Regions from separate parts of the Alteromonas sp. S005 genome, predicted to be linked through region 3. Evidence: predicted binding sites of a transcription regulator. Region 3 holds the regulator's gene; each other region holds the start of a gene.
What was found. The regulator FliA, encoded in region 3, starts transcription of late flagellar genes. The targets are predictions, from matches to a motif close to CTAAAGNTNNNNNNNNNNNNGCCGATA.
Positions count from the first base shown of each region.

Region 1: V7R55_RS04530 (flagellar protein MotY) is a predicted target of FliA. The motif match lies at 2,313-2,339, and genes of this name have one in related genera.
Region 2: pomA (flagellar motor protein PomA) is a predicted target of FliA. The motif match lies at 2,907-2,933, and genes of this name have one in related genera.

Region 1 is NZ_JAZETN010000002.1:434,367-445,185, reverse strand. It holds gene glpQ (glycerophosphodiester phosphodiesterase) at 34-1,266, shown strand; gene V7R55_RS04530 (flagellar protein MotY) at 1,304-2,176, opposite strand; gene rnt (ribonuclease T) at 2,515-3,150, shown strand; gene V7R55_RS04520 (peroxiredoxin) at 3,225-3,830, opposite strand; gene V7R55_RS04515 (bacterioferritin-associated ferredoxin) at 4,106-4,300, shown strand; gene V7R55_RS04510 (TonB-dependent receptor domain-containing protein) at 4,430-7,501, opposite strand; gene V7R55_RS04505 (FecR family protein) at 7,601-8,656, opposite strand; gene V7R55_RS04500 (RNA polymerase sigma factor) at 8,658-9,218, opposite strand; gene V7R55_RS04495 (TonB-dependent receptor plug domain-containing protein) at 9,384-10,819, opposite strand, start outside.
Region 2 is NZ_JAZETN010000009.1:125,744-136,562, reverse strand. It holds gene V7R55_RS12280 (cyclopropane-fatty-acyl-phospholipid synthase family protein) at 1-1,069, shown strand, start outside; gene V7R55_RS12275 (flagellar motor protein MotB) at 1,166-2,095, opposite strand; gene pomA (flagellar motor protein PomA) at 2,095-2,856, opposite strand; gene V7R55_RS12265 (exodeoxyribonuclease VII small subunit) at 3,262-3,504, shown strand; gene V7R55_RS12260 (farnesyl diphosphate synthase) at 3,534-4,424, shown strand; gene dxs (1-deoxy-D-xylulose-5-phosphate synthase) at 4,457-6,337, shown strand; gene V7R55_RS12250 (phosphatidylglycerophosphatase A family protein) at 6,447-6,947, opposite strand; gene thiL (thiamine-phosphate kinase) at 6,986-7,951, opposite strand; gene nusB (transcription antitermination factor NusB) at 8,000-8,422, opposite strand; gene ribH (6,7-dimethyl-8-ribityllumazine synthase) at 8,435-8,908, opposite strand; gene ribBA (bifunctional 3,4-dihydroxy-2-butanone-4-phosphate synthase/GTP cyclohydrolase II) at 9,153-10,253, opposite strand; gene V7R55_RS12225 (riboflavin synthase) at 10,274-10,819, opposite strand, start outside.
Region 3 is NZ_JAZETN010000002.1:297,110-307,928, reverse strand. It holds gene V7R55_RS03925 (chemotaxis protein CheW) at 1-449, opposite strand, end outside; gene V7R55_RS03920 (chemotaxis protein CheW) at 467-1,267, opposite strand; gene V7R55_RS03915 (ParA family protein) at 1,275-2,039, opposite strand; gene V7R55_RS03910 (protein-glutamate methylesterase/protein-glutamine glutaminase) at 2,068-3,198, opposite strand; gene V7R55_RS03905 (chemotaxis protein CheA) at 3,227-5,476, opposite strand; gene V7R55_RS03900 (protein phosphatase CheZ) at 5,489-6,244, opposite strand; gene cheY (chemotaxis response regulator CheY) at 6,279-6,662, opposite strand; gene V7R55_RS03890 (RNA polymerase sigma factor FliA) at 6,699-7,430, opposite strand; gene V7R55_RS03885 (MinD/ParA family protein) at 7,427-8,293, opposite strand; gene flhF (flagellar biosynthesis protein FlhF) at 8,299-9,708, opposite strand; gene flhA (flagellar biosynthesis protein FlhA) at 9,738-10,819, opposite strand, start outside.

The sequences.
Region 1 (10,819 bases), 140 kb from region 3:
TAAACTTCTTATGAAATGTACGGCAAAAATAAGATGGCGATAAAAGTAAACACATGGAGTAGCAATTACATGCTAGGTAACCGCTTATTATCTTGTTTAAACCGGACTGGCAAGGCTGTAACTGATTCGACGAACAAGCTTGAGCTTCGAACAAAGGTCAATGCTAGGTTACGAAATAGATTCAAGATTACATTGACGTCGTTACTGCCTGCGTTTGTGGTGGTATTTACAGGTGCCCTTGCCTCTGAGGGTACGTTTGCAGCTAATGCTTTGAATAGTAAAACCTCGCAGGCTGAAGCAGAACCTACCACTAGCGAAAGACCGCATTTTACCGTTATCGCGCATCGCGGTGCTTCTGGCTATTTGCCGGAGCACACTCTTGAAGCAGCCACGCTAGCGTTCTCCCTGCGTCCTGACTTTATAGAGCAGGATGTTGTTATAACTAAAGATAACATCCCTGTGGTACTACATGACATTCACTTAGAGACAGTTACTAATGTAGAAGATATTTTCCCCGCGCGTCACCGAAAGGACGGACGCTATTATGCCCGGGACTTCACCCTCGAAGAGCTTCGAACATTGCAGGTACATGAGCGTGCTAATAGTAACGGGAGGCAAGTTTTTAAAAGTAGGTACCGCGGCACGCAGGCTAATTTTAAAGTGGCTACCTTAAGTGAACACTTTGAGCTAATTAGCGAACTTAATCGCCAATTCGGCACGTCTGTAGGCGTTTACCCAGAAGTAAAGTCTCCTGCCTTTCACATTGCTGAAGGTATTGATGCCAGTAAGATGGTTATTGACGCATTGGAAAACTACGGGTTTGCGGGAGAAAACGGCAATAGTTACCTGCAGTGCTTTGACTTTAACGAAGTTAAGCGTATTCGTGAAACCCTTGGCTATAAGGGCAAAGTGGTTATGCTAATTGGCGAGAACGATTGGGGTGAAAGCGACACCGACTACGATTGGCTGCGTACGCAAGAAGGCATGAAGCAAGTTGCGACGTACGCGAACGGAGTAGGCCCTTGGTTGGGCCATTTAATGGATACTGAGGCGATGGCTAAAGGGGAAATAAAGACAGCTAGCTGGGTCAAGTACGCCCACGATAACAAGCTAATCATTCATCCCTACACTTATCGTCAGGATGCCCTTCCGACGGGCATGACTGGAGAACAAACTTTGGACGCATTACACAAGGTCGTGAAGGCTGATGGCGTATTCACCGACCACTTAATGCCTGTATTAACCTGGCGAGACAAACCAAACTAAGGCAACCTCACCGGGTTTGAGGCGCTTGAGCAAGGGCCTAAGACTTAGATAATCGCACCACTACGCGTCTGTTTTGCGCGCGGCTTTCTCGCGTATCGTTAGGCGCGATATGACGTTTTTCACCGTGCCCAGTCAGCTGGATCCTATCTTCAGGTACACCTAGCGTAGTTAGATAGCTTTTTACTTCATTAGCCCGTCGAATAGACAATTGTTCATTGTTGTAACGGCCACCGTAACTGTCCGTGTATCCATCGAGAAGCACAAGCTCCAATTCGCTGTCTTCTTTTAAATATTCGCCAATCATTGTTAAACGCTTTTGTGAATACTTAGTAAGTTCGGTGCTGTTATTCTGATAAGACAATACGGTGTAAGCAATGTCATCAAAACTAAAAGGAAGCAGGTTCGACACACACTTAACAAAGTCGCGATACACGCCTGAGAAGTTGCTTGCGTTTAATGCCACGCTCACCTGGTCATATTTGTTATACCAGTCTTGATAGTAAATCGTGGGCCAAAAGCCTTTTTCTAATTCAGATAGCATGGTCCATGCTGCATCTTGTGGCAGGTCGCCATTGTACTGCTTACGAATAGTCATATCCGCAATGGTCTTTGGCGCTACACCGGGCATCCATTTCGGTGGGACAGAGTAAACCGCAGCTACACCAAACTTGCTTGGCAACAAATACATGTCCAATTCAAATTCCATGTTCAGCTGCTTCGAAGCTGAACTTGTGAACATAGCTTCGCCGTAACCAGGCAATTCGTGATTAAGTGTGCATTGCAGGCGCGTGTCAGTATCAATACGCCAGTTGGAGCTTTCTATGGTTGCAGAATATTGCCGCATGGCAGCATGGGATGACAATGACCCCACCATCCCCAATAAAGCGATATATTTTAATTTCAACACCATTTCGACACCATAACGAAAGTCACACTAATATTGATGTAGGCCTTTGATACGCCCACCACTTATCAAGCGCCATGAATTGTACTCAATCTTCCTAAGCCGCAAACTGAGTTTTTAAAAAATTCATGATTAATATCATTATCGTCCAAAGTGTAGAAAAGTTTAGCGCTTAATACCATCACCGTTTCGTACAATTATCACTTCCATCCTACGCGGTTTTTAAATTGAAACTAGCAACTCGAAGATATCCTTGCGATAATTCTGTTTTCCATAAGTTTCGCAGGTAGGTGCGCATGTAAGCGGCCAACCAGTTTCTGCAATCTAGTCTTACAAGAGTGTTTATGTCTGCCAATCCGCCCCTTCTTTGCCAGCGCTTTCGAGGTTATTTTCCCGTTGTTATCGACGTTGAAACAGCCGGATTTAACGCAAGTACTGACGCCTTATTAGAGTTAGCTGCGGTTACTGTGAAAATGGATGAAAACGGAATACTGCATCCTGATCAAACCTTTCACTACCACATAGATCCGTTCGAGGGTGCTAACCTTGAGCCCGCGGCATTAGAGTTCAATGGCATCGATCCGAATTGCGCATTACGAGGAGCTATTGAGGAAAGCGAAGCCATGAAGGATTTATGTAAAGGTATTCGCAAAGCGCAGAAAAATGCAGACTGTCAGCGTTCTGTTATCGTTGCTCATAACGCAACGTTTGATCAAAGCTTCGTCAATGCTGCAATTGAGCGCTGTAATATAAAGCGCACGCCCTTTCATCCATTTGTTTCTTTTGATACTACCAGCCTAGCGGGCCTTGCTCTTGGTCAAACTGTACTGGTAAAAGCATGTCGAGCGGCGGGTATATCGTTTGACCAAAATGAAGCACATAGCGCCCTTTACGATGCACAAAAAACCACCGAACTATTTTGCTATATGGTAAATCGCTATAAGGCGTTAGGTGGCTGGCCAGTAGAAAATCAAGAATAGTTTTTTCGATAAACGCCATAAACAAAAACAGCGCCAAAAGGCGCTGTTTTTCTATTATCTTTTAACAGGTTTGCTTATAGCTTATCTGCTTCTTCAGATAGGTATTTAGCTACACCTTCAGGTGATGCGTCCATACCAGATTTACCTTCAGTCCAACCTGCTGGGCAAACTTCGCCATGCTCTTCGTGGAACGCTAGTGCATCAACCATGCGAAGCATTTCGTCAACGTTACGGCCAAGTGGAAGGTCGTTTACTACCTGGTGGCGTACCATACCTTCTTCGTCGATTAGGAATGAACCACGGAAAGCTACACCATCTTCCGGGTGCTCAACATCGTATGCTTGGCAGATGTCGTGTTTCACGTCAGCAACGAGAGTGTATTTAACTGGACCGATACCACCTTGGTTTACCGGGGTATTTCTCCAGGCATTGTGTGAAAATTGAGAGTCGATTGAAACACCAATTACTTCAACACCGCGCTTTTTAAACTCGTCGAAACGCTTGTCAAAAGCGATAAGCTCTGACGGGCATACAAAGGTAAAATCTAGTGGGTAGAAGAATACAACCGCTTTTTTGCCGTTAATAGCTTCACTTAGTGTGAAAGAATCTACGATTTCACCGCTACCAAGTACCGCAGCTGCAGTAAAATCTGGTGCTGGACGGCCAACTAATACACTCATGAGTTTCTCCATTTATATTTGGATTGTAATAATAGAAGCGATTACATTGCGCAATCACTTTGATGAGAAATTTCCTACCCAGAAAATAGGTACGAATAGAAAAATAACAATGCTAAACAATGAGTTTTTTTACTGCTCCTACCAATAACTTATCAGTATAAAGCGAAACTGCACAGTCATTACCCAGTTCCGATTTATTAAATCTGCCATTATCTACTTGCCAAAATAAAGAATAACAATTATTATCATTTACAGATTTATTTGGAGTACGTTTAATGTTTGTTTGCATGTGCTATGGGGTAACGGATAAAAGCATTCGCGCGGCGGTTGAAGAAAACGGCGTGGGAAATGTGCGTGAGTTACGTCAACATTTAGAGCTAGGTTCACAGTGCGGTAAGTGCATCAGCATGGCGCAACAGATTATCGACCAAACCATTATTGATGAGTCGCTTTTTAAAGACGTAGGCTAACTAGCGCAACGTGACTCCAGACAAGCTTACCCTATCTATTAACTCGAAGTTTTATCCATCTTGGATGGTTCATTTTAACGCCCTCACCACCCTCACCTTACTGCAAATCAGCTTGGTCAGAACTATTAGCTATTTAAAGCGATACTCCACACCAGCATAGTAAAACGCACCATTAATGCCGCCCGGAGATGTGGGTGGATAAAGCGCTCCAACCTCACCTTTAAACGGGTTTTCATCTGGCAACGCATCAAACAAGTTTTGCGCACCAAAAGTAAGCTGAATATCAGGCAACACTTTCCAAGCGAGTTGAGCGTCGAAAGTGGTTAGCGCACTGCCGTAAATATCTAGACCTGCCGAAGCATCAAGATGGTCCTCATAGAATTTACCGTAGTAATTTAAACGCCATGTCATTGCCCATTTATCTTTTGATTGCTCTAACGTAATGCTCCCTCTATGAGCAGGAAGGTTGTCTTCTAACATACGTATTCGAGCCTCTGTTAAGTTGGGCAAAAGCGTTATTCCCCCATCGCTTAGCACCGGATACAGAGATACGCGTTCAACTTGCGTGTCTGTCCAGTTATAGGCAACTAACACAGAGTTTGACCAGTCACTTAACAAAAAATTGTAGTTAACAACTAAATCGATACCTTGGGTTTTAGTATCAAAATCGTTGGTAAAATACTTAGCTGAATTATATCGAGCCGCATCGGGGCGCCCTTGCGCAATAAGCGCATTAACGTCGCTATCGGTTAAAGGAATGGCCGATGTAGTACTGATGCGATCTGAAAGACGAATATTAAAATAGTCTAGCGTAGCAAAGAAATTCTCACTTGCTTGCATAACCACACCAAAGCTAAAGTTTACTGACTCTTCAGGCGTCAGCGGTGTGGCGCCAAGCTGCTGCGAAATTAGATCGGTTGGAGGCAAGGTTGCTTGGTCTTCTAAACCGTTAACACCATAGGCAGTGGTCACGTTTATAACGTTGCTTTGCCCCACCGTCGGGGCTTTAAAGCCCGTGTTGACAGAACCTCGCAGTGCAAACATATCGTTAAGTGTGTAGCGCGTACTTAGCTTCCCATCGAAAGTTGATCCGAAATCACTGAAATGCTCGACCCGCGTTGCTATACCAAACTGCCACGCTTCGGTTGCATAAAACTCCACATCGGCATACGCTGCCCAGTTGCTGCGACTCCAGTGACCAGCCGACTGAGGCTGATAACCTGGAAAACCGTTCGAGCCGATTGAGAAGCCTTCACTTAAGCCAATCGGTGGCTCTAAAGCGAAAGGGCCTGCAACATACGAGGCTTCATTTCCCGCTTTCTGGAAATAGGTCTCTTTTCGCCATTCAACCCCAGCAGCAATGCTCACAGGGTCCTCAAAAATGGTCTGGATAAGTTTGGTAAAGTCTAGGTTTAGTGTGCGTTCTACCTGCGATACTCCGCCTGGCGAAAAGGTCGTTGGGCTTTGCGTGCCAAGCGAAGGATTGACCGTATTTGATATAGTGTACTCAATATCGCTATAGCCCAAGGTGGCACTGATATCCATCGCCCACCCCTTAGGCAATTCATGCTTTATACCCATTGCAATAGAAGCATCGGTAATCGTTCCACCGAAGCGAGGAGTAAAACCACCAGGAAACCATTCATTGAAGGCAAAACAATTGGCTCCAAGTGAGGTCGTGTTATCTGCGATAAGTTGGTAATCGGGGTTTTCTTGTACGTTGTCATTTGATAAAGATATTGAAGGGCACGCTATACCGCTATTTAGCCCATCTAAATCGGCAACAATGAGGCGGCTTTCGCCGCTATTCGGATCCGTTCGGCTAAATACCCCTTCGCGAGTTTGCGGGTTTCGAAAATAAAAACCGCCGTTTATTTCTCTTCTCGCAGCAGTTGCAAAACTATAAAATTGAGAGGTTGTAGAAATATCAGCACCCGCATTGAGCGCGAGCTTAATATCCTCGTTAACATCAAGGGCTCCCCAAATTTGAGACGGCGAGGCAATAAAGCTATTTCCTTGGTCGATTAGCGCCTGAGCATCGTCTCGCTGTACCGAACGGGATGTGCCGTTTTGCTGTCGATATTCTGCAGTAGCGTTGAAAAACCCGGACTTTCCTAACGCAAAGCCTTTATTAAGCTGTATTTGAAAAAGTTCGCCATCGCCCTCGCTGTACCCTCCTACTTTAAGCGCAACGCTCCCCCCCTCGCGGTCATCTTTAAGCACAAAATTGATCACACCAGCAATAGCATCTGAACCATATTGGGCAGACGCCCCGTCTCGCAGTACTTCAACTTGTTTTAACGCATAGGCAGGTATGACCGATATATCGGGGCCTTGAGCACCATCAGATAAACCACCACCTAAAAAGGTAATAACCGCTGAGCGATGGCGTCGCTTGCCATTTAATAACAGCAAAGTGTGATCTGACGACATCCCCCTTAAATTAGCGGGTCTCACCAAGCTGCTAGCGTCATTGATGGGCTGGTCGTTCACGTTAAGAGAAGGCACCATAACGCTTAGCATGGAAAGGACGTCGCTATTACCCTGTGAACTTAGTTTATCTGCGCCAATAACATCAAGAGGAACCGCCGAGTCGACTGCACTTCGAGGCGCGTTACGAGAACCAACGATAGCAATTTTTTCGAGCCCGTTTGCGCCCTCGTCATCTTGCTGTTCATTATCTTCAGGTTGTTTATTTCGTGCTGTCAGCGATGCACGGGAACGAATACTCAACGCCCCATTTTCATCGGCGACCACCGCTAATTCGGTCCCCTCAAGTAGCTGTGCCAATGCTTCACTCAAGGTAAAGGTTCCTTTAAGCGCATTGGTCGTCACTTTTTTCGCCAAGTCAAAAGGAAATAAAAGCGTGGTGTTGGCTTGTTTAGCTAATTCGGTTAAGGCTTCGTTAGCGTTTTGTGCAGGAATAGAAAAACTAAAAGCATCAGGCGCTGTTACCGTAAGAGTTTCAGAGTGTGTAGATTTCTTTAAAGGTGAAGGGCTCTCGTCTTGCGCATGAAGTGACTGTGTTGTGAATAAAAACAAACATACACTTGAAGCAACATGTAAAGGCGATGTAAGCGAAAAGTATGAAGACCACTCTGTTTTTTTTTGCGAAAAGCAACTCGCCGAACACGCAAGGGCATGCAGCTTCTCTATTGCCTTTTTGGTTTGCCTGCTTATCGCTAAATTGCTGTGGTGCAAGATATATAATCGATGTACTTATTATTTTAATTATAGTGTCACATTAAATAAATTGATGCCAACAAGGAATACCCCATAACATCTTACTTTCCGAAATATTTAACTTTTCGCCAGCTTGAGCTCAATGCTGGTCTCTGTGACTTTCTCGTAGGTAATATTAAAGCTGCTCTCCAGTGCCGATAACAAACCGTCTATATCGCCAACTTTGAAATAGCCCGCCACTCTGCGTTTACGCAAACTGTCGTCAGAAATATGAAAACGAACCGGCGTGTATCGCCCAATTTCAAGAAGGACAGATTCAAGGGGCTCGCCTTTGAAAACAATCATGCCCTGCTGCCACGCTAGGTCATCATCGATTTCATTTTGAGACATACTTTCACGAGCTTCTACTTTACCTAAAACAGTGGCTTTCTCACCTGCAAACATCAACAGGCCTTCTTCTGTAACAGGGCGCTTACCAAACAAAGACTCATTGGATGATGAGGCTTTGAAGCGGTCTTTAACTAACACTTTCCCATCGGTAACAACAAGTTCGAATGCATTGTCATCAACATACTGCATATTAAACGCTGTACCCACCGCGGTAACCGTATTATTTCCTGCGGTAACAGAGAAAGGTCGTGTCGTGTCGTGAGCCACTTCAAAATGAGCCTCGCCTTTCAAAAGCACAATATTGCGTGCTGTTGATGTGAAATCCACAGTTACGGTGGAATTAGTGTTCAGATGAAGCTGAGAACCGTCGGCTAGTGTTATATTTTTCTGTTCTCCAACGCCGGTTTGTACTTTTTGACTTACAGCGGCAAACTCAGGAGCGCTGTTTAACCATGTACGCTGAACAATGACGCCAACAGCAATTGCCATGACTAAGAAGGTGGCAGCGATGCTCCACACTGCAGCCTTCGGCAAGCTTTGTTTTTTAGCGGTACTACGGGTTGTCGGTTGTGGAAACAGACCGCTTAGTTCATTAAGCACAGACATATCATCCCACAAGCTTGCGGCATCTAATAGAGCTTGGCGATGGGCATTACTCTCTGCCAACCAGGCGTCTAATTCTACTTTTTCGTCACTTTTTAAACCGCGATCGAGACGGCTTATCCAAAGGCAGGCTTGCTCTTGAATATCTTCTTTGCTTGAAAACTGGCGAATATTGTTCATGTTAACTACTGCTTATGTCCTGAGTCGCGGTAGCAGTGGCACGGGAAGGTGCACTGTCCTTTGACAGCTCAGCTAAATATCTAGAGCACATCATTAAACCTTTGGCGACATGCTTTTCTACGGTACTTTCACTTAGCCCTACAAGTTCCGCGATCTCTTTTTGTCGCATGCCATATACTTTTTTCAGTAAAAATACGCGTTTTACATCAGCTGACAGTGTGTCTGTCGCTCGGCAAAAATGAATAAAGCGCTCTTTACTTTCTACATTCTTTTCTAAACTGTGCCCAACAAGTTCGTAAGGCAAAATATCCATGTCATCCAGCTGCTGTTTGTTTTTATTTTCAGCTTTTGCAACATGGTTTAGCGCTAAGTTACGCGCTGTTTTGAGCATGTATGTTCGCTCGTATTGTATTTCTTGTTTTAATTCTGCTTCGTAGCTCTTTATAAAGGCTTCTTGCACGATATCTTCAATATCGTCAGCGCCAACAATAGAACCCACCGCGCGCATTAATTTCGAGCGGTATTTTAAAAAGGTTTCAGCTACTGTCGACTTTCTTGCCATAATAATAAAAGTTGTGTGTTTCGAATTGCTTACAATGGCATCAATAATGCCTGTTTATTCCTAACTTTTCACGCAAATGATCTTCGATATTGAAAATAAAAGGGGAGCTAACGCCCCCCTCCACGTCGAAACAATTGTGAAAGTTGTTTTCGCTAGCATTAGCGATTAGAACGTGTAAACACCTCTTAGATAATAGAAGCCACCGTTAATACCAATTGGTGAGGTAGTTGGATACAACGAACCTGCGATACCGGCATACTGTGTATTCTCATCTGGGTATTCATCAAAGGCGTTTTTCGCGCCTACCGTTACAGTAAACTCTTCAGTGAAGTTATAAGCTACTTCTAAGTCCACAGTAAACTCTGAACCTACTTTATCAATAGGCAATGCAGAATCTAAGTGATCTTCAAAGATGCTACCGTAATAGTTCAAGCGTGCAAGGAAGCGCCAATCACCGTTGGTGTGATTCGCTGTTGCACTGTAGCGCACTGCTGGAAGGTTGTCTTCTAGCATGCGAATACGGAAGTCAGATATATTCTCTGACGCGCGGTCTACTTCTGTTGACGTCCAGTTGTAAGCAAGTGAAAACTTAGTTTCACCGCCCATCATTTCCATTGCGTAGTTCGCTACAACGTCTACACCTTCTGTCGTTGTATCGAAGTCATTGGTAAAGAAACTGATCTCTTGGAAGCTAGACGCATCATTAATGCCTTGCGCAAGCAGTGCAGCGATATCTTCGTCAGTTAACTCGATACCAGACGCGGTACTAATACGGTCAGTCAGCTCAATGTTGTAGTAGTCAGCGGTAATGAATAAGCCATTATCGAAATCGGCTACCACACCAAACGTGATACTTTCTGACTCTTCAGGCGTTAACTGCTCGCCACCTTTAAGCTGTGATACCGGATCGGTTGGAGGCAACGTTGCACGGTCAATAAGCTCACCACCCGTACCGAACGCTGTGGTTACGTTACGAACGTTACTTTGACCGAGCGTAGGCGCTTTAAAGCCAGTTGAGAATGCACCACGGAACGCAATGTTCTCAAGTGCCTGCCAACGGAAAGCAATTTTACCTTTCGTGGTATCGCCAAAATCAGAGAAGTCTTCGTAACGTAGCGCACCGGCTAGCATGAAGTTTTCAGTGATATAGGCTTCAGCGTCAATGTAAAGCGCGATGTTGTTGCGGGACACACGACCTTGGCTATTGGCCGCCAAGCCAGGGAAACCATTTGAGCCAATGCCAAAGCCTTGTGTCGCCAGCGGACCTATTTCATAAGAGGCAGTATCACCTGCAACGCTCTCATAACTCTCGTTGCGGTATTGAAAGCCAGTCGCTACGAATAGCGGCTCATATAAACCAACATCGAAAGGTTTTGTAAAATCAATATCAAGAGTTTGCTCAGACTGCGTGTAACGGCCGGGGCTAAATGACGTTGGCGTTTCTGGGCCAAGTGACGGGTTGATAGTGTTACTAATAGCAAAATCAACTTCGTTTTGACCAAGGTTTAAACTTACGTCATAGGTAATGTCGTTGTCTAACTCGCCTTTAGTACCAAAGACAAGAGACATGTCTGTTACCGTACCGCCAAAGCGAGGTGTGA
Region 2 (10,819 bases), on a different contig from region 3:
AGATGTGCAGGCCTATCGACGATTGTTACTTGGCGGCAGTGTGGGCGCCGGTGAGGCGTATATGGATGGTTTGTGGGACAGTGACGATGTTACCGCTGTGGTAAGGGTCTTTGCGAGGAACTTACCTACCCTTGATGAATGGGAAAATAAATTCAAGTGGTTAACCATGCCCATCAATAAGGTTCAGCATCTTGCGCGTCGAAACACAAAAGACCAAGCTAAAAAGAACATAGAAGCGCATTATGATTTGGGCAACAAGCTTTATACCCGCTTTCTAGATCCGACGATGATGTACTCATCAGCGATTTACCCTGATCCGAATGCAACGCTGAACGACGCCCAGAATTACAAACTTAAAGCCATTTGTGACAAGTTACAACTAACCGAAGCTGACCATCTTATCGAAATAGGCACAGGATGGGGCGGCTTAGCTGTATACGCTGCAAAACATTACGGCTGCAACGTGACAACCACAACTATTTCGGAAGAGCAGCATGCTTGGGCGAAAGATTGGATTGCACGGGAAGGACTTGAAAGCAAAATTACCCTGCTTAAAAAAGACTACCGATTACTTGATGGTAAATACGACAAACTCGTTTCCATTGAGATGATTGAAGCCGTTGGCAAACAGTATTTAGGCAACTTCTTCGAAAAGTGTGCTTCTCTTTTGAAAGACGACGGTGTTATGTTGCTTCAGTCAATAACCATTGACGATAGACGTTATGATAGCTACTCAAACAGCGTAGACTTCATACAAAAATACATTTTCCCGGGTGGCTTTTTACCATCGCAATACCAGATAAATGCTCACCTTAAAAAGTACACGAATATGATGATCCGTGATTTACACGATATTGGCGTGGACTATGCAAGAACCCTAAATCATTGGTATGAAGCATTTATCTCGGCAAAAGAACAATTATTAAATGACGGTTACGACGAGCGTTTTATGCGTATGTGGACCTATTACCTAAAATATTGCGAAGGCGGCTTTTTAGAAAGAACCATCAGTACTGTACAGCTTGTTATATCTAAGCCTCAGTACAGAGAGGATTTGGCTAGAGTTTGACTATCTTAGCTGGGTGACCAGCAACCACTTTGGTAAAAAAGCGGTGCTTTATAGCACCGCTTTTTTGTGAGTATGACACTTACAACGGAGTGACAATTAGTCGTCTACCACTGATATGGGTTGGGATATCATTGGCTTGCCCTGGTTGATATTAATTTCCACTCGACGGTTTTTTGCTCTATCACTCGCTGTCGTGGCATTCTCAACAATAGGGTTAGTATCCGCTTTGCCAACTACCGACATACGGCTTTCATCAAAACCTGGCGCTGTGCGCATAGCTTCAGCCACTGCTACCGCACGTTGCGACGATAAATCCCAGTTCGAACGATATAGCTCATTAGCAATATGCTGGCCGTCGCTATGTCCAGAAATTTCAACTTCGCCGGGCACATCCGCTAACAATGAACCAATTTTTCTTAATACCGGCTGAAATTGTGGCTGCAAGAAAGCTGAACCTGCTGAGAAGGAGCCATTCTCGCGAATACGAATGGTAAGCTGCTGCCCCAACGACTCCATCTCTACCGACCCATCTAAAATTTGCTTTTCTAATTGCTGAGCCACCTTTTTCATCAATTCAGCCATTTGAGATTGATCAGTGCTTTGCTCAGCAGATGAAGATGACTCAGTAGCGGTTTGTTGGGACTGACCGCCGCGTTGTTCGCCGCGCTGCTTTTGCCTTCCGCCGGCCGAATCCTCGTTTCCTGCCTGAAACTCTAGCATCTGCTGTGTCATTTCGTTGGTTTGCTGTTGTATAGATTCAATTGGCGTAGGATCGGGCTTACCAGGTCGAAATTCCATAGCAATTACACTGGTACCCTTTGGAATATCTTTTACTTCGATTTTGTTTTGTACACCGAAAGCGAACTTCATCGAACCCGCAATTTGTTTAAATTTGAGTACGTCCATCTCTGAAAATGAAAGCAGAAGTACAAAGAAGCACATAAGCAGTGACATCAAGTCTGCGAAGGTTCCCATCCAAGCTGGAAGCCCCTCGGGGGGGCATTTTGGGCATTCTTCTTCGGCCATTATTCTTCCTCTGCGCTTCCGCGTTTGCTCGCCGCAAGATAGTTTTTCAAAACGCCTTCAATGACTCGCGGATTCTGACCATCAGCAATACCGACAATACCGTCTAACACAAGACTTTGATTTAGCTTCTCTTCTCCTGCTCGCACAGCTAGTTTGAACGCTATTGGCAAACATATCACGTTAGCGAAAAAAGCACCGTAAAGCGTTGTAAGTAGTGCAACCGCCATTGCAGGACCGATAGCCTTGGGGTCGTCCATATTTGATAGCATGGCAACCAAACCAATCAAGGTTCCGATCATACCCATTGCTGGCGCAATATCGCCCATACCTTTAAAAAACGAAGCGCCAAAGTCGTGTCGCTCTGTCGTCATAGATATATCTTTGGCGAGTGTCTCTCTGACCACTTCTATATCGTGGCCATCAACCAGCATATCTACGCCTTTTTGCATAAATTCATTGGAAATTTCTGCTTCTTCTAGAGCTAGAAAACCGCCTTTTCGCGCCGCGTCCGCCATCTCAACTATTTTCTCAATAAGTTCTTCTGGCGATTCAATTTTAAACATGAAGGCTTTGCCAGCAATCTTACCTGCACCGAAGAACTGACCGAGTGTAAATTGTGACAAGACAACAAACAAAGTCCCACCAAATACGATCAATATCGATTGAACGTCGATGAACATGCTTAAGCTGCCGCCCAGAATCATAGCCATAACTATGAAACCAATGGCGCCCAACATACCTATGACGGTTGCTAAATCCACTCACTCTTCCCCATTTATGCGCAGTCAGTGCTGTTAATGTACAATTATCCTATCGGCAAGCGATAGAAATACTAAAACGACATTATTGAAAAATATCATATTTATCTGTTTTTTATTAAGTATGATTTTAAAAAAACGTCGACTTAAGGTTATCTTCAAAGCAACATCCTTGCTCTATATGTTAACCCCCTAATCGAAGTACGCCTGCATATCCTTGTCTTAAAGTAATACAAGCCACTTGTTTGGAATATAGCACAATATCTTGATGTTCGACGTGGTCAACTGCATGAAAAAAAAGCTATATTGCTGAGATATAGGCGATATACCGACAAACCATTTGACCCTTGTGCAACCCTCGGTTAATGTGCGCGATATACGTATTTTGGCCAATGTATTGAGTGTTTTATGACGACAGAAAAAGCATCAGCGTCTTTTGAAGAAACTTTATCTGAACTAGAAGCCATTGTTAACGAAATGGAAAACGGTGATCTGCCGCTTAATAAAGCACTGGAAAAATTTGAACGAGGCATAGCGTTATCTCGTCAAGGCCAGCAATCTCTTGAAAACGCCGAGCAAAAGGTAAAAATATTGCTTAATGAACAAGGCGAAGAAACGCTTCAGACTCTTCCTGAAAGTGAACAGCCGTAAAACGTTCATTTTTAACTTACAGGCGACCTATGAATTTTTCTGCATTGCATCAGCAAGTCAAACAGCAAACTGATGCATCCCTTCTTACCTTAATTGATGATTTACCCGATTATGCACCGCGTCTCAAAGATGCCATGCGTCATGCATTGCTTGCGGGAGGTAAGCGCATGCGCCCTCTACTGGTGCAGGTTGTAGGCAACACCCTAGATGTACCTAAGAAAGACCAGATGGCTATAAGCATGGCTATTGAGTGTGTCCACGCTTACTCTTTAGTTCATGACGATTTGCCAGCCATGGACGATGATGATTTGCGTCGCGGCATGCCAACCTGTCATATCGCCTTTGATGAAGCTACAGCTATCTTAGCGGGAGATGCGCTGCAGTCTCTGGCGTTTACGGTGCTGGCTGATTCTCCTCTTAGCACTTATGCAGAAACCAAACGCGGGAAGCTTCTATCTGTACTTGCTAAAAGTGCGGGTTATGCAGGAATGTGTGGTGGTCAGGCTATCGACTTAGCCAGTACAGGTGAAACTATTTCACTGGAAGAGCTGAAGCAGCTGCATAGATTAAAAACTGGAGCTTTGCTCAAGGCCTGTGTTGAAATGGTTGCTATTGTCAGTGAAGGCTTACTGCCGCAAACTAAAGCTGACTTAATGGCTTATGCCGCCGATATCGGGCTAGCGTTTCAAGTTCAAGACGACATTTTAGACGTTGAAGGCAGCAGCGAAAAGCTAGGTAAACCGGCAGGGTCAGACGAAGCATTGGGAAAAAATACGTTTCCCGCCAAGCTTGGAATAGCTGGCGCTAAGCAAGAATTAGAAATGCTTCACAATAATGCACTTCAAGCATTGACGCGTTTACCCTACAATACTGACAGTTTAATTGCGTTTAGCGAGCTTTTGGTGAAACGCGACCATTAGCCACGCGCCATGTTGAAAAAGATAATAAGTACATGAGTTTAGATCTCCAACATTACCCAACGCTTGCGCTTGCGCAAACACCTGAAAAATTGAGGCAGCTGCCCCAGGACAAGTTACGCGAGCTCGCCGATGAATTACGTGAGTATTTACTTAATAGTGTAAGCCAAACAAGTGGTCATTTCGCTTCTGGTTTAGGTACGGTAGAACTTACTGTCGCGTTACATTATGTGTACAACACACCATTTGACCGCTTATTGTGGGATGTGGGGCATCAAGCCTACCCTCATAAAATCCTGACAGGCCGTGCAGAGCGCATGAGTACCATTCGTCAAAAAAATGGCCTACATCCTTTTCCTTGGCCGCCTGAGAGCGAATACGACACCTTTGCCGTTGGCCATTCTTCCACATCGATCAGTGCCGCGCTGGGAATGGCGGTAGCCGCTGAAAAAGAAGGTGAAGACCGCAAAGTGGTAGCGGTTATCGGCGACGGTGCAATGACCGCAGGTATGGCGTTTGAAGCCCTAAACCATGCTGGTGATATCAAAAAAGATATGGTGGTCGTACTTAACGACAACGAAATGTCTATCTCTGAAAACGTAGGGGCATTAAATAGTCACCTGGCTCGCTTACTCACGGGTAACTTTTTCAACTCTATACGCGACGGAGGCAAGAAACTGCTAAGCAATGTGCCGCCAATCAAAGAGTTTGCTAGTCGTGCAGAAGAGCACATCAAAGGCATGGTTGTTCCAGGAACTATATTTGAAGAACTAGGCTTTAACTACATCGGCCCTATTGATGGTCACGACGTAAACGCTGTAGTCGATACCCTTCGCAATATGCGTAACTTTGAAGGTCCTCAGCTTTTACATGTTGTAACAAAGAAAGGTAAAGGCTACGCCGTTGCTGAAGAAGACCCAATTAAGTTTCACGCGGTGCCAAAATTTAATCCGGCAGATAACGCACTGCCAAAGTCGAAGCCTTCTGCTCCTACTTACTCGGCTATATTTGGTAAGTGGCTATGTGATATGGCCGCGCAAGACCCCAAATTGATGGCTGTGACGCCTGCCATGCGGGAAGGTTCTGGCATGGTTGAGTTTTCTCAGCGTTTTCCTGAGCAATACTTCGATGTCGCCATTGCAGAGCAGCATGCGGTAACCTTTGGTGCCGGTCTTGCCAAAGACGGTATGAACGCGGTTGTTGCGATTTATTCATCATTCCTTCAACGCGCATACGATCAGCTTATCCACGATGTGGCAATTCAAGACTTACCGGTATTATTTGCCATAGACAGAGCGGGAATTGTGGGCGCCGATGGCCCTACTCACCAAGGCGCATTTGATATAGCTTCCCTTCGCTGCATTCCAAATATGGTGGTAATGGCGCCTTCTGATGAAAATGAATGTCGCCAAATGCTTTATACTGGCCACAAGCTACAAAAACCAGCTGCTGTCCGTTACCCTCGAGGTGCAGGCATGGGAGTTACGCCAGATGAAGCGATGACGGAGCTTGAAATAGGTAAATCACGTACCTGTCGAGAAACATCAAAAGATAAATCTGAAAGCGTTGCTATTTTGAACTTCGGCTGTTTGTTGCCCTATGCGCTTGAAGCAGCAGAAGCCATTGACACTACCGTTATAGACATGCGTTTCATTAAACCATTAGATGGCGACGCAGTCTTAAAGGCAGCCAGTGAACATAGCGCACTTATAACATTAGAAGACGGCTGTATTATGGGCGGTGCTGGTAGTGCCGTACTTGAACACTTACAGCAAAATGGTGTTCTGAAAGCAGTGAAAATGTTGGGTCTGCCCGATAGCTTTATTTTGCAAGGTACACAGCAGGAAATGTACAAAGAGCACGGCTTAGATGCTGAAGGCATCATTGCTGCGGCAAATAGTTTAATAGCTGACTAGTCATTAAAAAGCCCGCTAGTTGCGGGCTTTTTTCTTATTATTGTTTCTCTGTTACCTAACCTTTCGCTGCAGAGTATCTATCAAAGGGGCTCTAAATCTTCCCAATTAGCTAGAACAACGCCAGTGCCGCTGGCCAGAACACCATTAATACATGTAAACAGCCACAAGCCATAGCGCCAGCAAGAAGATCATCCAGCATAATGCCTGTACCGCCGTGTAAGCGCTTGTCAATAATACCTATTGGCCAAGGCTTTAAGATGTCGAAAAGTCTGAACAGAACGAAGCCCACGAGTAAAGACGATGCTGAGATAGGTACGAATAAGAAGGTGATGAACATGCCTGCTATTTCATCCCACACAATAGAGCCGTGGTCGTGTACCTGCATATCGTCTGCAGTCTTGCCACAAAGATAAATGCCTACCACTGAAAATATCAGCGTAAGCGCGATGAAGGAAACCACTGAGATCTGGCTACATGCTACAAGAAGCGGTAGTGCAGCAAGCGAGCCAAATGTACCTGGCATAAAAGGAACAAGCCCGCTACCAAAACCGAGAGCGAGAAAATGAACTGGATTTTTCATACTCACTCTAGCGCGATATTCCGCCTGCATGACTCTTCCTTAATTTACTATTGTAAGATGTGTATCGCCTAAAAGGCGTGCTCGTAGCCAGAAGGATTAGCTGGCGTATACTTTTCGTTATTTTTCAGCAACGAAAGCGTGCCGCTATGACCCGTTAATTGCCCAATACACGTGGCTTTTACATTGGTACTCGCCAACGAAGTTTCAAGGCTTCCGCGCTGCTCTTCACTTACAGAAAAGATAAGTTCGTAGTCGTCACCAGCGGACAGTGCATATTCAATGGCTTGCTCAGGCGTAACTGCACTTGTTAATGCGCGTGACAGCGGTAAACGATCTACATGAACATTAGTGCCACAGTTAGACGCTTTCAAAATATGCTTTATATCTGAAAGTAAGCCATCAGAGATATCAATGCAAGACGTTGCAATTCGACGTATCGCCGTACCCACCGCAACGCGAGGCGTTGGAAAGTAATGACGATTAACCAATACATCTTTCGCTTCGCCACTTACGCTGAGATTTTTTTGCAGAATATCTAAGCCCGCTCCTGCATCACCTAGTGTTCCGGTAACATAGAGCCAATCACCCGGCTTAGCGCCACTGCGCGTTAGCTCGGAACCCGGCGGAATAAAACCTTGTGCAGTAATAGTAAACGCCATAGGGCCTTTTACTGTATCGCCACCGATAAGCTGGACAGAATAGTACTGAGTAAGTTCGTATAACCCAGATACAAAGTCATCTAACCAGGCTTCATCTACTTCAGGCAGTGACAAAGACAAGCTGATCCATGCGGGCTCAGCCCCCATCGCGGCAAGGTCACTCAAGTTAGCAGCAACGGTTTTGTATGCTACGGACTTGGCAGGCGCATCTTTTAGAAAGTGTACTCCTGCAACAAGAGTATCTGTAGTAACGGCAAGCTGCTGATTTTCAGGAACTGTTGTTACAGCACAGTCATCACCAATACCAATAACAACGTCTTTGCGTTTGTGGCCACTGTTTGAAAAATAGCGGCCGATAAGATCAAATTCTTTCACGGTAGTTATTAAACCCTTTTAGCGGCAATCCATGCCGCCACGGTAAGGTTAGTCGCGCTCGTCTTTTCGCAACGTGCGCACTGCTTTATCCAGTGCACCATTAATGAATTTATGGCTTTCTTCAGCACCAAATGCCTTAGCAAGCTCAATCGCTTCATTAATAATTACGCGGTAAGGTACGTCAATGCGCTCAGTGAGTTCCAGCGTCGCGATGCGCAAGATGGCTTTTTCGATAGCGTCTAACTCTTCCGGCAAACGACCAAGGTAAGGTTTTATGGTTGCATCAAGGTTGCTTGCGTTGTGTGCAACACCGCGAAGCAATGCTTGAAAATACGCCATGTCTACCTTTTGCATGTCGTTACTGGTGGCTAGCGCCAGTTCAACCTGCTGAATATCGTTGTGACTCATTTGCCATGAATACACGCCTTGCAGGGCAAGTTCACGGGCTTTACGACGAGCTGAAACTTTCACTTAATATTTACCTTAAAGCTTTTCAACAGCATCGATTACGTTAACCATTTCCAGCGCACCAAGTGCAGCTTCTGCACCCTTATTGCCCGCTTTGGTTCCCGAACGCTCGATAGCTTGTTCAATTGAATCTGTTGTGATTACGCCAAATGATACAGGTACGCCGTATTCAAGCGATACTTGCGCAAGACCTTTGTTGCTCTCACCTGCTACAAAATCAAAGTGTGGCGTGCCGCCACGAATAACTGCACCAAGAGCGATGATGGCGTCAAATGACTTCTTCTCAGCTAATTTCTTAGCAATTACAGGTAACTCGTAAGCACCAGGTACACGTACTACCGTGATATCGTCATCGCTTACTTCACCGTGACGCTCTAGTGTGTCTAATGCGCCTTCCAGTAAGCTTTCAACAACAAAGCTATTAAAGCGTGATACAACGATAGCAAACTTCTTACCGGTTGCTCTGATATTACCTTCAATTACCTGCATGGATTCATTCCTCGAGAAAAAACGGCGCGAAGTATACCACAACTACGCCCAAACTAAATCGATTGTTTCTTTAACTTCAACTATTCGTAAACGGATACTTTTGCTTAACGCAATGTGGTGAAGGAATGCTCGTTGCAACTCCTTGACCACATAGATACGGTAGAGGTACTAGATCGAGCCTGCTATCCCACTCTAGTTCACCAAGCCTTCGCGATAGACTTAACAAAGAGCCAGTAAGCCAGCACTAGTCGTGCACGTACTCTACAACTTCAAGGCCGTAGCCTGAAAGTGCATGATATTTAATTGGCTTACTAAGAAGGCGCATTTTGTGAACGCCCATAGAGGCAAGAATTTGGCTGCCCACACCAATAGTGCGTGACGACCCTTGCCAGTCAGCGCCAGCTGGGCGCTCGCCTCTATCTTCTGCTGCAAAGCGGCGTACCTGACTTTCAATATGCTCTTCTTTACCTAACAGCACCAATACGCCACCCTCTTCTGAAATTTTGCGCATGCCATCTGCTAGCGTCATAGAGCGATGAATACCGCGGGTAGACCCAAGAAGATCACTAAAGGTATTGTGAAGGTGTACACGGACAAGTGTCGGATCATCTTCTTTTATATCGCCTTTTTTAAGCGCAAAGTGCAGCTGATTGTCGATGCTGTCTTTGAACGTGTGCAGCTCAAAGTCGCCATATTCTGTTGGCATATTGCACTGAGCAACTTTTTGAATAGTCGTTTCGTTTAAGTTGCGATATTCAATCAAATCAGCAATGGTGCCGATTTTTAGGTTGTGCTTAGCCGCGAACTTCTCTAGTTCTGGGCGGCGAGCCATAGTCCCATCTTCATTAAGAATTTCTACAATAACGCCAGCAGGCTCTAAGCCGGCTAAACGCGGCAAATCTACACCTGCTTCAGTGTGGCCTGCGCGATTTAACACACCGCCTTCTTTAGCAATTAATGGAAATATGTGGCCAGGCTGAACAATGTCTGTCGCTTTAGCATCTGTAGCCACAGCCGCTTTAATCGTTGTTGCGCGATCTGCTGCTGAGATACCAGTTGTTACGCCAGTTGCGGCTTCAATAGAAACGGTGAAGTTGGTAGAAAACTGCGCTTCGTTTTTATCAACCATTAAAGGAAGATTTAGCGTGCGGCAGCGCTCTTGCGTCATAGGTAAGCACACCAAGCCGCGAGCGTGAGTAACCATAAAGTTAATGGCTTCAGGCGTCACATGCTCTGCCGCCATGATTAAATCGCCTTCGTTTTCCCTATCTTCATCATCCATCAAGATAACCATTTTACCTTGGCGAATGTCTTCAATTATTTCTTGTGTAGTGTTAAATGCCATGTTGTGTGCTTCTTGTAGGGTTATTTTCTTAAAAATCCGTTCTCGGCAAGAAATGCCATGTCGATGCCTTTGCTTGTAGGCTCGGCGGCTTTATCGCCTAGCATTAGTCGCTCTAAATAGCGCGCAATAACATCAACCTCTAGGTTTACCGCTGTGCCCACTTTATAGCTTCCCATAATTGTTTCTTGCAGCGTATGAGGAATGATCCAAAGCATGAATTCTGCGCCATTGACTTCGTTTACTGTCAAACTGATACCGTCAACAGTGATGCTACCTTTATGGGCAATATATTTAGCCAAGGCTTCTGGCGCTTTTACCCAAAACTCGACGTAGTCTGAGTGCTTGATAATCTGCGTAACCTCGCCTACGCCGTCCACATGACCTGACACGATATGGCCACCTAAGCGGTCGCTTGGACGCATTGCCTTCTCAAGATTAACCGTTGAGCCTGCACTATAGTGTGCAAACCCGGTCAATTTGATGGTTTCGGCCGATACATCGGCGCAGTAATAATCGGGGCCCATGTCGGTCACTGTTAAACAAACACCATTGGTCGCGATACTGTC
Region 3 (10,819 bases):
TTATTAAGGTCGACCAGGATAAGCAATTCGCCATCGCGGTTGCTTACACCCTGTATAAACTTAGCACTTTCCTCAGTACCAACGTTAGGCGCACTGTCAATTTCTGAAGATTTCAAGTACACCACTTCGGCTACACTATCCACCAAAATACCGACAACCTGTTCGTCAGATTCAATAATCACTATACGTGTATTGTCCGTGATTTCCGTCGGCGGTAGCCCAAAACGTGCGCGGGTATCAATGACGGTTACCACGTTACCACGCAAGTTGATTATACCAAGCACATAATCAGGCGCACCGGGTACAGGGGCTATTTCGGTATAACGCAAGACTTCTTGCACTTGCATTACGTTAATACCGTAAGTTTCTTCACCTAAGCGATACGTTACCCATTGAAGGACTTCGTCGTTGCTGTCAGTAGCGTTATTATTCATTCTTTCGTCGCTCATGAACCTGGCTCCCAATACTATGGCGTCTGGTCGTTACTGCCTAAGCCTCTGTTAAGCATAGATATTAATTCTTCAACGTCAATTAACGCGCACATTTTTTCTTTAACCATCCCTGCTAACCAGGGACGCTTACCTGTGGACTCGCGCCATTTTACGTCATCGGTAGTCAAATTGACCGTGTTTACAAGCTTTTCGCTTGCTAGTCCCCACGCACTCTCTCCTAACATTATAAGATATCGGTAGTTAAGCGATTGTGCGAGATTTTCGTCGTATTTTTCTGGCATTACCCATTTTGCAGAGTCTACAACATTTAGTTTAGACTCTCTGTGCAACATTACACCCATAAACCAGTCAGGTTTTCCAAATAAAGGGCCTATTTTTTCAATTTGATGGATACCACCTAGCGATGTTAGGGGTACCGCAAGTGTTAGCCCTGCAACCTCAAAGAATAGCGCCTGAAAACGAAAACCGAGAGTATCCTTTAGTGGAGTTTTTAACTTCTCAGGAGTACTTAACTCACTTTCTTGTTCCGTTTGAGCAGGAACGTCAGCGAACGAATGCTGTTTTTCACTTACACTCGTTTGTGAATTCTGACTTTCAATTAACGAAGATACCTCTTGTGCTAACACTTCTTCATCATTGACCTGCGGTTCGCTAGTTGTAGAAACAAGCGTTGACTCAGCCATTTGTTGAGAGGCTTGCTCAAGCAGTCTTGCCGTGCGCGCAGTAACATCCTCAGGAGCTTCAGGCTCTTTCAGAAGACTGTCTAAATATGCCTCCATTACTTCTTCACGGGCAAATGGCGATTGCTTGCTCATGGTCTTGTTATTTCTCCAATACGGCTAACAGTTTATCGTAGGCATTTACACCTCTTGTCTTTGGGTAAGCAGCAGAGATAGGAAGCTGCACCAAACTAGCATCCCTGAAGTGAGTATCCACCGGAATGACTCCCTCCCAAACACGTTCACCGTAATCACTCATTAATCGCTTTCTCGACGCCAGTGCGGCATTTGTACGTTTATCAAACATAGTAGGAATGATTAGGGTGTCAAAAGACTTATCTAACGAACGCCCCATGATTTCCATAGTACGAATCATTCTATCCAAGCCTTTAAGGGCCAGATACTCTGTCTGAGTCGGAACAATTACCTTATCGCAAGCCGCCAGCGCATTGACCATTAACACGCCCAAAACAGGAGGGCAGTCGATGATAGCAAAATCAAATTCATCGGAGATCTTTGCGAGTGCTTTTTTTAACACTAAACCCATACCCTGTTCGCTGCCCATTGTTCTGTCTAAAGTTGCCAGAGCCATGGTCGCTGGTAGCACATATAAATTGTCGAGCTTTGTAGGACTGAGACAGTCCATTACTTTATCGGCAGTAATCTGATTAGAATTAATAAAAATGTCGTAAACAGAATGACTTGTCGCCTCTGCATCAATACCAAAGTAATAACTGAGCGATGCGTGAGGATCAGTGTCAATCATAAGCACTCGTTTGCCCTTTTGAGCAAGCAAGCCGCCAAGGCTTACGGTTGTAGTAGTTTTACCTACTCCGCCTTTTTGATTTGCCACAGTCCACACTTTCATAATTACTGTTCCATTACAGTTCAAACTGCTATCGCATTTCGGTTTGAACGCAACTGCTCATATCGTCAATATTGATATTTTTACTGGATATATTAGCCACAGCGACAGCTTGAGGCATTCCGTAAACCACACATGAGTCTTGATCTTGCGCCCAAATAGTCGCGCCTTTATCTCTGAGTAATCGGCACCCTTCTCTTCCGTCAGCACCCATTCCCGTTAAGATAATACCAAGTACGTCGCCTCCATAGACTTTAGCTAATGAGCTAAACGTCAGGTCAACGCTTGGCTTGTAACTCACCTTATCAGATTGGCTGGCATCAACGATGGAAATTCGCTTATTGCTGCCAATTGTTTCAAGCAGCATCTGCTTTCCTCCAGGAGCAAGGTAGGCATGTCCAGGCATTAAGATATCGCCATGCTCTGCTTCTTTTACTTTAATTTTACAATTGCTATCTAAACGCTGTGCAAATGCAGTAGTAAAAGTTCCGGGCATATGCTGCACTAACAATATAGGGTAAGGGAATTCTGCCGGCAGGGGGGAAAGCAATTTTTGCAGTGCAACCGGCCCTCCCGTGGACGCCCCTACCGCTAAACATTCGTACTTTTTCCCGGTTGCTCTTACCGAAGAAACAGTAGGTTGCTTATCAGCATCTTTGTGACCAGATAGCAACCCCGATGTTTTGAAAAAAGCTTGCTTTGGCGCGTTATCAGGAAGTTTTCGAGTTTCCATTGTGCGAAGAGAAGGACGCTTTACACCTAGCCCTCTTCGCGCTATTAACCTAACTTTAGTGCAAAGTAAGCGCGAAGCATCTTTTCTGTCTTGCGCAATATCTTCGAACTTCTTTGGTAAGAAATCGAGGGCGCCGGCTTCTAGTGCGTCAAGCGTAGCCTGTGCGCCATGGTGCGTTAGCGAGGAAAACATCAAAATTGGCGTTGGACGTTTATCCATAATAACCTTAACGGCTGAAATGCCATCCATAACTGGCATTTCAACGTCCATGGTTATTACATCTGGTTTAAGTGCTTCCGCTTTGTTTAATGCATCTTGCCCATTTCTCGCTTCTCCAACAACTTCAAGTTCTCTATCGCCATCGAGAATTTCTCGTACTCGACGGCGATAAAAGGTCGAGTCGTCGACGACTAGGACTTTAAAGACCATGGATTATCATTCCTGTTAATTCATCGCCTTACTTGCTTGGTTTACGCGCGTACCGTTTTAGCAGGCTCGGAACATCTAAAATTAATGCAATACCACCGTCTGAAGTAATTGTCGCACCAGCCATACCAGGCGTACCTTGTAGCAATGCGTCAAGGGGCTTAATAACTACTTCTTCTTGGCCTATCAGCGCGTCAACGACAAACCCTACTTGCTGCGTACCAATTTGCACCACAACTACGTGCCCCTTTTCTTTATCTATGTTTTTGGGGCCTCGGATCAACCATTCGCCAAGGAAGAACAATGGAATTGCTTTTGAACGAACTATCATTGTGAGCTGGCCATCCACCGTATTGGTCTTCTTGATGTCCATATTTATTATTTCGTTCACCGCACCTAATGGTAACGCAAAGGTCTGTTTCCCTACAACAATCATTAATGTAGGTAAAATTGCTAGCGTTAGTGGTACTTTAATATCTAATCGCGTGCCTTTGCCAAGTTGCGAATCGATATTGACGGTACCGTTTAGTTGATTAATTTTGGTTTTAACCACATCCATGCCAACGCCGCGACCTGAAATGTCACTAATTTCAGTCTTCGTTGAGAAGCCTGGCGCAAAAATAAGGTTAAACGCTTCAACATCTGACATTCGTGCGGCTGCATCCGCATCTAATACGCCACGACTAATAGCTATCTCTTTTAGCTTCTCCGCGTCCATCCCCTTACCATCGTCCTCGATAGTAAGAAGAATATGATCGCCTTCTTGAGATGCTGATAGCTGAACCGTACCCATGCGAGGTTTACCAGCTGCCGCGCGGTCATCTGGCATTTCTATTCCGTGGTCGACAGAGTTTCTAACCAAATGCACAAGCGGGTCGGCCAATGCTTCAACCAAGTTTTTATCTAAATCCGTTTCTTCACCTACAAGCTCTAAGGTAATCTCTTTCTTTAAGCTTCTGGCTAGGTCGCGTACAACGCGGGGAAAACGTCCGAAAACTTTCTTAATGGGCTGCATGCGGGTTTTCATTACCGCACCTTGCAAGTCACCCGTCACTACATCTAGATTAGCAATGGCTTTCGACATGCTTTCGTCGTTGCTGTTGATACCCAAGCTTATCAGTCTGTTTCTAACCAGAACTAGCTCGCCGACCATGTTCATAATCTGATCTAAGCGTTTGGTGTCTACACGTACCGTCGTCTCGGCAGGCGGTGGAGCAGGAGCTCCTTTCTTATCATCTTTCTTGGCAGCCGTTTTTGGCGTAGATGCTGTGCTAGCTTTCACTGGGCTCGCCGCACTGGATGCAGGCTTCACCTCAGGCGCAGAACTAGGGGTTGCTTGCTTTGCCTTCTGAACAGCTTCGGTGGCCGCTTTATCTACAGGAGGTTCAGGTGCCGTTGCAGCAGAGCCTTGTTTAGTAGGCCCTTGACCGGAGCCGTGGAGTTGGTCTAGCAGCGCTTCAAACTCATCGTCGGTGATTTCTTCATCACCTGCACCAGTTGCTGGAGCTGATGCTTGTGCAGCCACGGGAGCACTCTTTTCTTCCCCTCCAAACTGGCCTTTTCCGTGGAGGTCATCTAAAAGCGCTTCAAACTCTTCATCTGTGATGTCATCACTATCTGAGCTCGCCGCGGGAGCTGTTTCTTGAACTGATTTGACTGTAGCTGGTTCCGATTTTACCGACGCAGACTTCCCTGGGGCACCACCGCCATGGAGCTCATCGAGAAGAGCCTCAAATTCATCCTCAGTAATTTCGTCGATACCACCGCCACTCTCACTGGAAGTTGACGCCGAAGAAGCAGGCTCCTCTATAACTAACTCCGGCTCTTCTTCAACAACCTCGGGTTCAGTCACAGGCCCATTAGCGTTATCGAAAATGTTTTCATCTGGAGATTCAGGGCGACTTAGTTTGTGTAGCAAGTCGACAAGATGTGCATCTGCTGGCTCTAGTGGCTCTTGAGCTTTCACTCGCTCAAACATATCAACCACCACGTCAGTGGCCTGCAAGATAATGTCCATTAGTTCTGGCGTTAGCGTTCGTTGGCCATTGCGCATAACGTCAAAAACATTTTCTGCACCATGGCAAATTTCGACTAACTCAGTGAGAGAAAGGAAGCCCGCCCCACCTTTAACCGTGTGATAACCGCGAAAAATTGCGTTAAGCAAATCCGCATCTTCAGGATTGTTCTCAAGATCAACGAGCTGTTCTTGTAATTGTTCAAGTATCTCTCCAGCTTCAACTAGAAAGTCCTGTAATATTTCCTCGTCAACATCAAACGACATGCACCCGCTCCCCTAAAAACCTAAGCTAGACAGAAGATCATCTACATCATCTTGACCTGAAACGACGTCATCTCGTTTTTCAGCATCAATAATTGGGCCTTCCGCCTCTACACCATCAACCTTATCGGCCTTAACGCTAGATGGTTTAGTCTGTTCTGCACCGTCACGCTCGCCAAACATAGTCAACATGTTTACAAGGCTGTCTTCTACCTCTTTAACCAGGTCTATAACGCGACGAATAACCTGCCCAGTTAAATCTTGATAACCTTGCGCCATCAAAACTTCAGTAAGTAACTGTGTAAGTTTAGCTGACTGATTCGAACCGTCTTCCAGCAATTCGTCTAAATCTGCGCATAATGCCTTAAACTCACCCAGTTCAATCTGACGGTTCATCAGCTTTTTCCACTCTGGCATTACCTTTTCGATTCGCTCTGAAAGCAATTCAGCTATCGGCATACTCGCTTCGACGGCATCCATAGTAGTATTAGCAGCTTTTTCAGTTTCTTCAATAACGTAGGTAAGGCGGGACTGTGCATCAGGAATATCATCTGTAGCTAGATTTTTGATGCGATCGTCTATTTGGAAGTTATTCAATGCGTCGTGAAGTTGACGCGTTAACTTTCCTACTTCAGCAAACAACTCAACATTTTCTTTCATTGAGACGGCTTCAAGTAGAGCGTTAGCTGAAGTCTTGTCACCCTCTTCAAGATAAGTGACAAGCTGTTTTGCTTCTTCTAACGATATTGGAACGTTTACATTCGTTGACATCCAGTAAACCTCATTTATCTGTTGAGCGTCTGGATCAACCTAAACGTTCGAATATTTTATCTAATTTTTCTTTTAACGTTGCTGCGGTGAAAGGTTTAACGACGTAGCCGTTAACACCTGCTTGCGCGGCGGCTACAATTTGCTCTTTCTTCGCTTCAGCGGTAACCATAAGCACAGGCAAGTGCTTAAGCTTATCATCTGCCCTGATCGCGCGTAGTAAATCTATGCCCTGCATGCCAGGCATGTTCCAATCAGTAACTACGAAATCAAAATCACCTTGTTGTAACATTGGCAATGCAGTGCTGCCGTCATCCGCTTCCTGAATGTTGGCAAAACCCAAGTCTTTGAGTAGGTTTTTGATGATACGTCTCATGGTTGAAAAGTCATCGACCACGAGAATTTTCATGCTCTTGTCCAAAATAGCCTCCACTGAGGGGTTAATTGTTATTAATTTCTATTCTTCGTCAGCTTGCCACGACTTCATTCGTGATTTGAGTTTTAACATGGCTTGACTGTGAATTTGACTGACTCTCGACTCGCTTACATCAAGAACCTCGCCTATTTCTCTTAAGTTTAGTTCTTCATCGTAATAAAGTGAAAGAACAATCGCTTCTCGCTCGGGTAATGTCGTTATTGCATGGGCCAACGCTTTTTGAAAAGCCCCCTGCATCAAATCTTCCAGCGGTGCATCACTGCCTCTGGTTTGCTCTGTGGTGATCACATCTTCCGACACCCCCAAATCTTCAATGCCCACCAACTTCCCGGCATTGACTTCATTGAGCATCTGGTGATAATCCTGCAAGCTCACATTCAGCTTCTCAGCAATATCAGCATCTCTTGCGTCGCGCCCAGTTTCACTTTCTACCTGAGATATCGCCTCAGTAATCGCGCGACCATTGCGGTGAACAGAACGAGGTGTCCAATCACCTTTGCGTATTTCATCAAGCATTGCGCCGCGAATACGGATGCCCGCGAAGGTTTCAAAGCTTGCGCCTTTTGAACCGTCAAAATTTCGCGCGGCCTCAAGCAACCCAATCATGCCAGATTGGATAAGGTCATCAACAAGTACACTTGCAGGCAGTCGCGCCATCAGATGGTGCGCAATACGCTTAACCAGAGGCGCATGTCTTTCGACTAACTGCGATTTATCTGTTTGCTGTTGATAAGCGGCTGCCTTACTGTTCAACGTTGACTTCCTACGGCTTTTTCTGCAACTAATTGTTCAATAAAAAACTCTAAATGGCCACCGGGCTGCGCTGGAATAGGCCAAGTAAGTGCCCTGCTTGCCAACTTTGTTATCGCTACAGCGGCAGGAGAGCCTGGAAAAGCATCAACAATAGCGGTTTGCTTGCGCACTGCTTTGCGAATGTTCTCATCAAACGGCACCGTTGCCACTAATTCTAGTGCAACATCAAGAAAACGCCCTGTGACTTTGCTTAATTTACTAAATAACTCCTGACCTTCCCGCACATCGCGAACCATATTGGCCACAACTTTAAAGCGAAAAACACCGTGTTCCCGGTTAAGTATTTTTATCAGTGCGTATGCATCTGTTAATGACGTAGGCTCATCACAAACCACGACCATGATATCTTGGGATGCTTTAGAAAAGCTTAACACCATGTCTGAAATGCCGGCAGCAGTGTCGACAATTAATACGTCTATTTGAGAACGCAATTCGCTAAACGCTCTTATTAAGCCTGCGTGCTGCGTAGGTGAGAGCTCTGCCATTGACTGGGTACCAGAGGTGGCAGGAGCAATCTTAATACCGTGGGGACCGGTTACTAAAACCTCGTCTAACGTGCACTCACCAGAGAGAACATGAGATAGGTTTTTCTCGACTCGCAGGCCCAACATCACATCTACGTTTGCAAGGCCAAGGTCCGCGTCAAGAACCATTACACGCTTGCCCTGCTTCGCCATAGCGATAGCGGTGTTAAGTGTAATGTTTGTTTTACCTACGCCACCTTTACCACCAGTGACGGCGATTACTTTGATTAACCGTGATTGCTTCATTTTTCTTAAGCTACTCGCTTGATCGTCAATCATACTGCTTATGCTGTTTTAATTGCGTTGTTGCCACTAGTATGATTCAAACCGTACTTTTTATAAAGCTTTGCAGCAGCGGAAACTAAAGATTTCGCTTCTGCAATCTTAATGTCTTCAGGCACTTTTTGGCCATCGGTGACATAACTAACCGGTAGTTGATATTCAACCGCTGCACTAAGCACCTCTCCTAAAGAGTAGCACTCATCTAACTTTGTGAAAATACAGCCACTTAGTTCAATATCATCATACGCTTGAATGATTCTCTGCAAAGCAGGATATTGCGTATTAGCTTGCGCTACCAAATATTTTTTAACTTTCGGCATTTGGCCATTGTCGAACTGCTTAATTTGCTTAATTAATCGACTATCACGCTGACTAAAACCTGCTGTATCAATCAATACTAGTCGCTTATGACGAAGTTGGAACAATAAATCTGCAAGTTCTTCACTAGTTTGCGCTTTTCGCACAGTACAGCCAATAATTTTTCCGTATGTCGCTAGCTGCTCATAGGCTGCAATTCTATACGTATCAATGGTTATCATAGCCACCGACTCTGCACCGTATTTCTGCGCATAGCGAGCGGCTAACTTTGCAACAGTGGTTGTTTTACCCGTACCAGTAGGCCCGACTAATGCAACGGCACCTTGTGAGCTAAGTATATCGTTTCCGGTAACATTTATGCGATTAGCCAATAGGTTAAGAAGATATACCCATGCGTCACGTTCGTTGTAATGAGCAGGTGTATAGCTAATAAGCTGTGTTGCTAGTGCACTACTTAAGCCCATATCGGTTAATCGAGTGACCAGGTATTGATGAACAGGTTTTTGACGCTTGTTCTTCGCTTCCATTAAGTCAGCAACTTGATACTGTAATACGTCGCGAAGCGAGGCTAACTCTTCTTTGATTTGAGCTAGTTCAGCAGACTGAGATACAGGTGTCTCTCCCATGCTTGAAGCTTGATGCTCGGGGAAAGCGTGTTGATTTTTACTATCTTCAACAGGTGATTGCGTCTCTATATCGTCAATGAAGGCTTCTGAAAAGTCTAAGTGTGATGCTATTTCATTGGCGTGCTTAGCGTTAGCTGACATAGGTTGATCTGGCTGAAGAGTATTCGTTGTCTGCGCTTTTCCACCATGTTGCTTTTCCAGCAATGCTTTTAAGCTGTCTGGGCCGTCGTCGCCAATAATTTCACTTAAGCTAGGCACGGCCTTTTGACCTGGTGTTTTAGCTGCGGCTTGTGGAGCCGCCTTAGGCGTGAAAAGCTTAGCTTCAGGCTCTTTGTCGTAGGCTGCTACAAGCTCGATACCGTCAGCGACTTTGCGATTTGACATGATCACAGCATCACTGCCTAACTCCGCTTTAACTTGGCTTAGCGCCTCACGCATATCTTTGCCGAAGAAACGTCTAATTTTCATTGCAACCTCTCCAATCACCCAGTGTCAGATTATTGACCGACCGAACTGACTATTTTTATTTGTTTGTCGTCAGGCACTTCTTGGTATGAAAGAACATGCAGCCCAACAACAGAATACTTTAAGAAGCGAGACAGAACAGGTCGCAACATGCCTGAAGTAAGGAGTACTGCAGGTTCTCCTTCTAACTCTTGCTGCTGACTGGCTTGCTGCAATGATTTTTGCAGCTTGTCTGCCAGACCTGGTTCGATACCAGCACCGTCTTCGCCACCTGCTTGAAGAGACTGGTGCAACATCTGTTCCAACTCTGGCGCCAAGGTTATGACAGGTATCTCTTTCGCCCCCTGGGTAATTTCTTGAACGATTAGACGCTTAAGTGCTATACGCACTGCAGACACCAGTACATCTGGGTCTTGGCTTCGTGTGCCGTATTCACTAAGGGTCTGAACAATGGTGCGCATATCGCGAATAGGTACACCTTCAAATAGCAAGGTTTGCAGCACTTTCACAACTGTACTAAGCGGCAGAATATCAGGCACCAAACCTTCAACCAATTTAGGGTGCTGTTTAGCCAGCATATCTAGAAGCTGCTGCGCCTCTTCATGCCCAAGTAACTGATAGGCGTTATTGGAAAGTAACTGACTTAGGTGAGTCGCAACAACCGTAGCAGCATCAACAACCGTATATCCAAGAGTTTGCGCGTGCTCGCGCTTATTAGGCTTAATCCACACCGCATCTAGTCCGAAAGCAGGGTCTTTAGTAGCGCGCCCTTCTAATTTTCCGAACACTTGCCCTGGGTTAATGGCAAGCTCTTCGTCGTGACTAATTACCGAATCGCCAATAGTGACGCCGAGCATAGCGATGGTGTAAGTGTTAGGCTCTAAGTCTAAGTTATCGCGTATATGAACAGGTGGAATAAGGAAGCCAAGTTCCTGGGAAAGCTTTTTACGCACGCCTTTAATTCGTGTCAACAACTCGCCACCTTGAGATTTATCAACAAGAGGAATTAAGCGATAGCCCACTTCCAATCCGATAGTATCTACTTGCTGAACATCATCCCAACCTAACTCTTTAACTTCAGGCGCGACCGACTCGTCTTTTACCACGTTGTCTG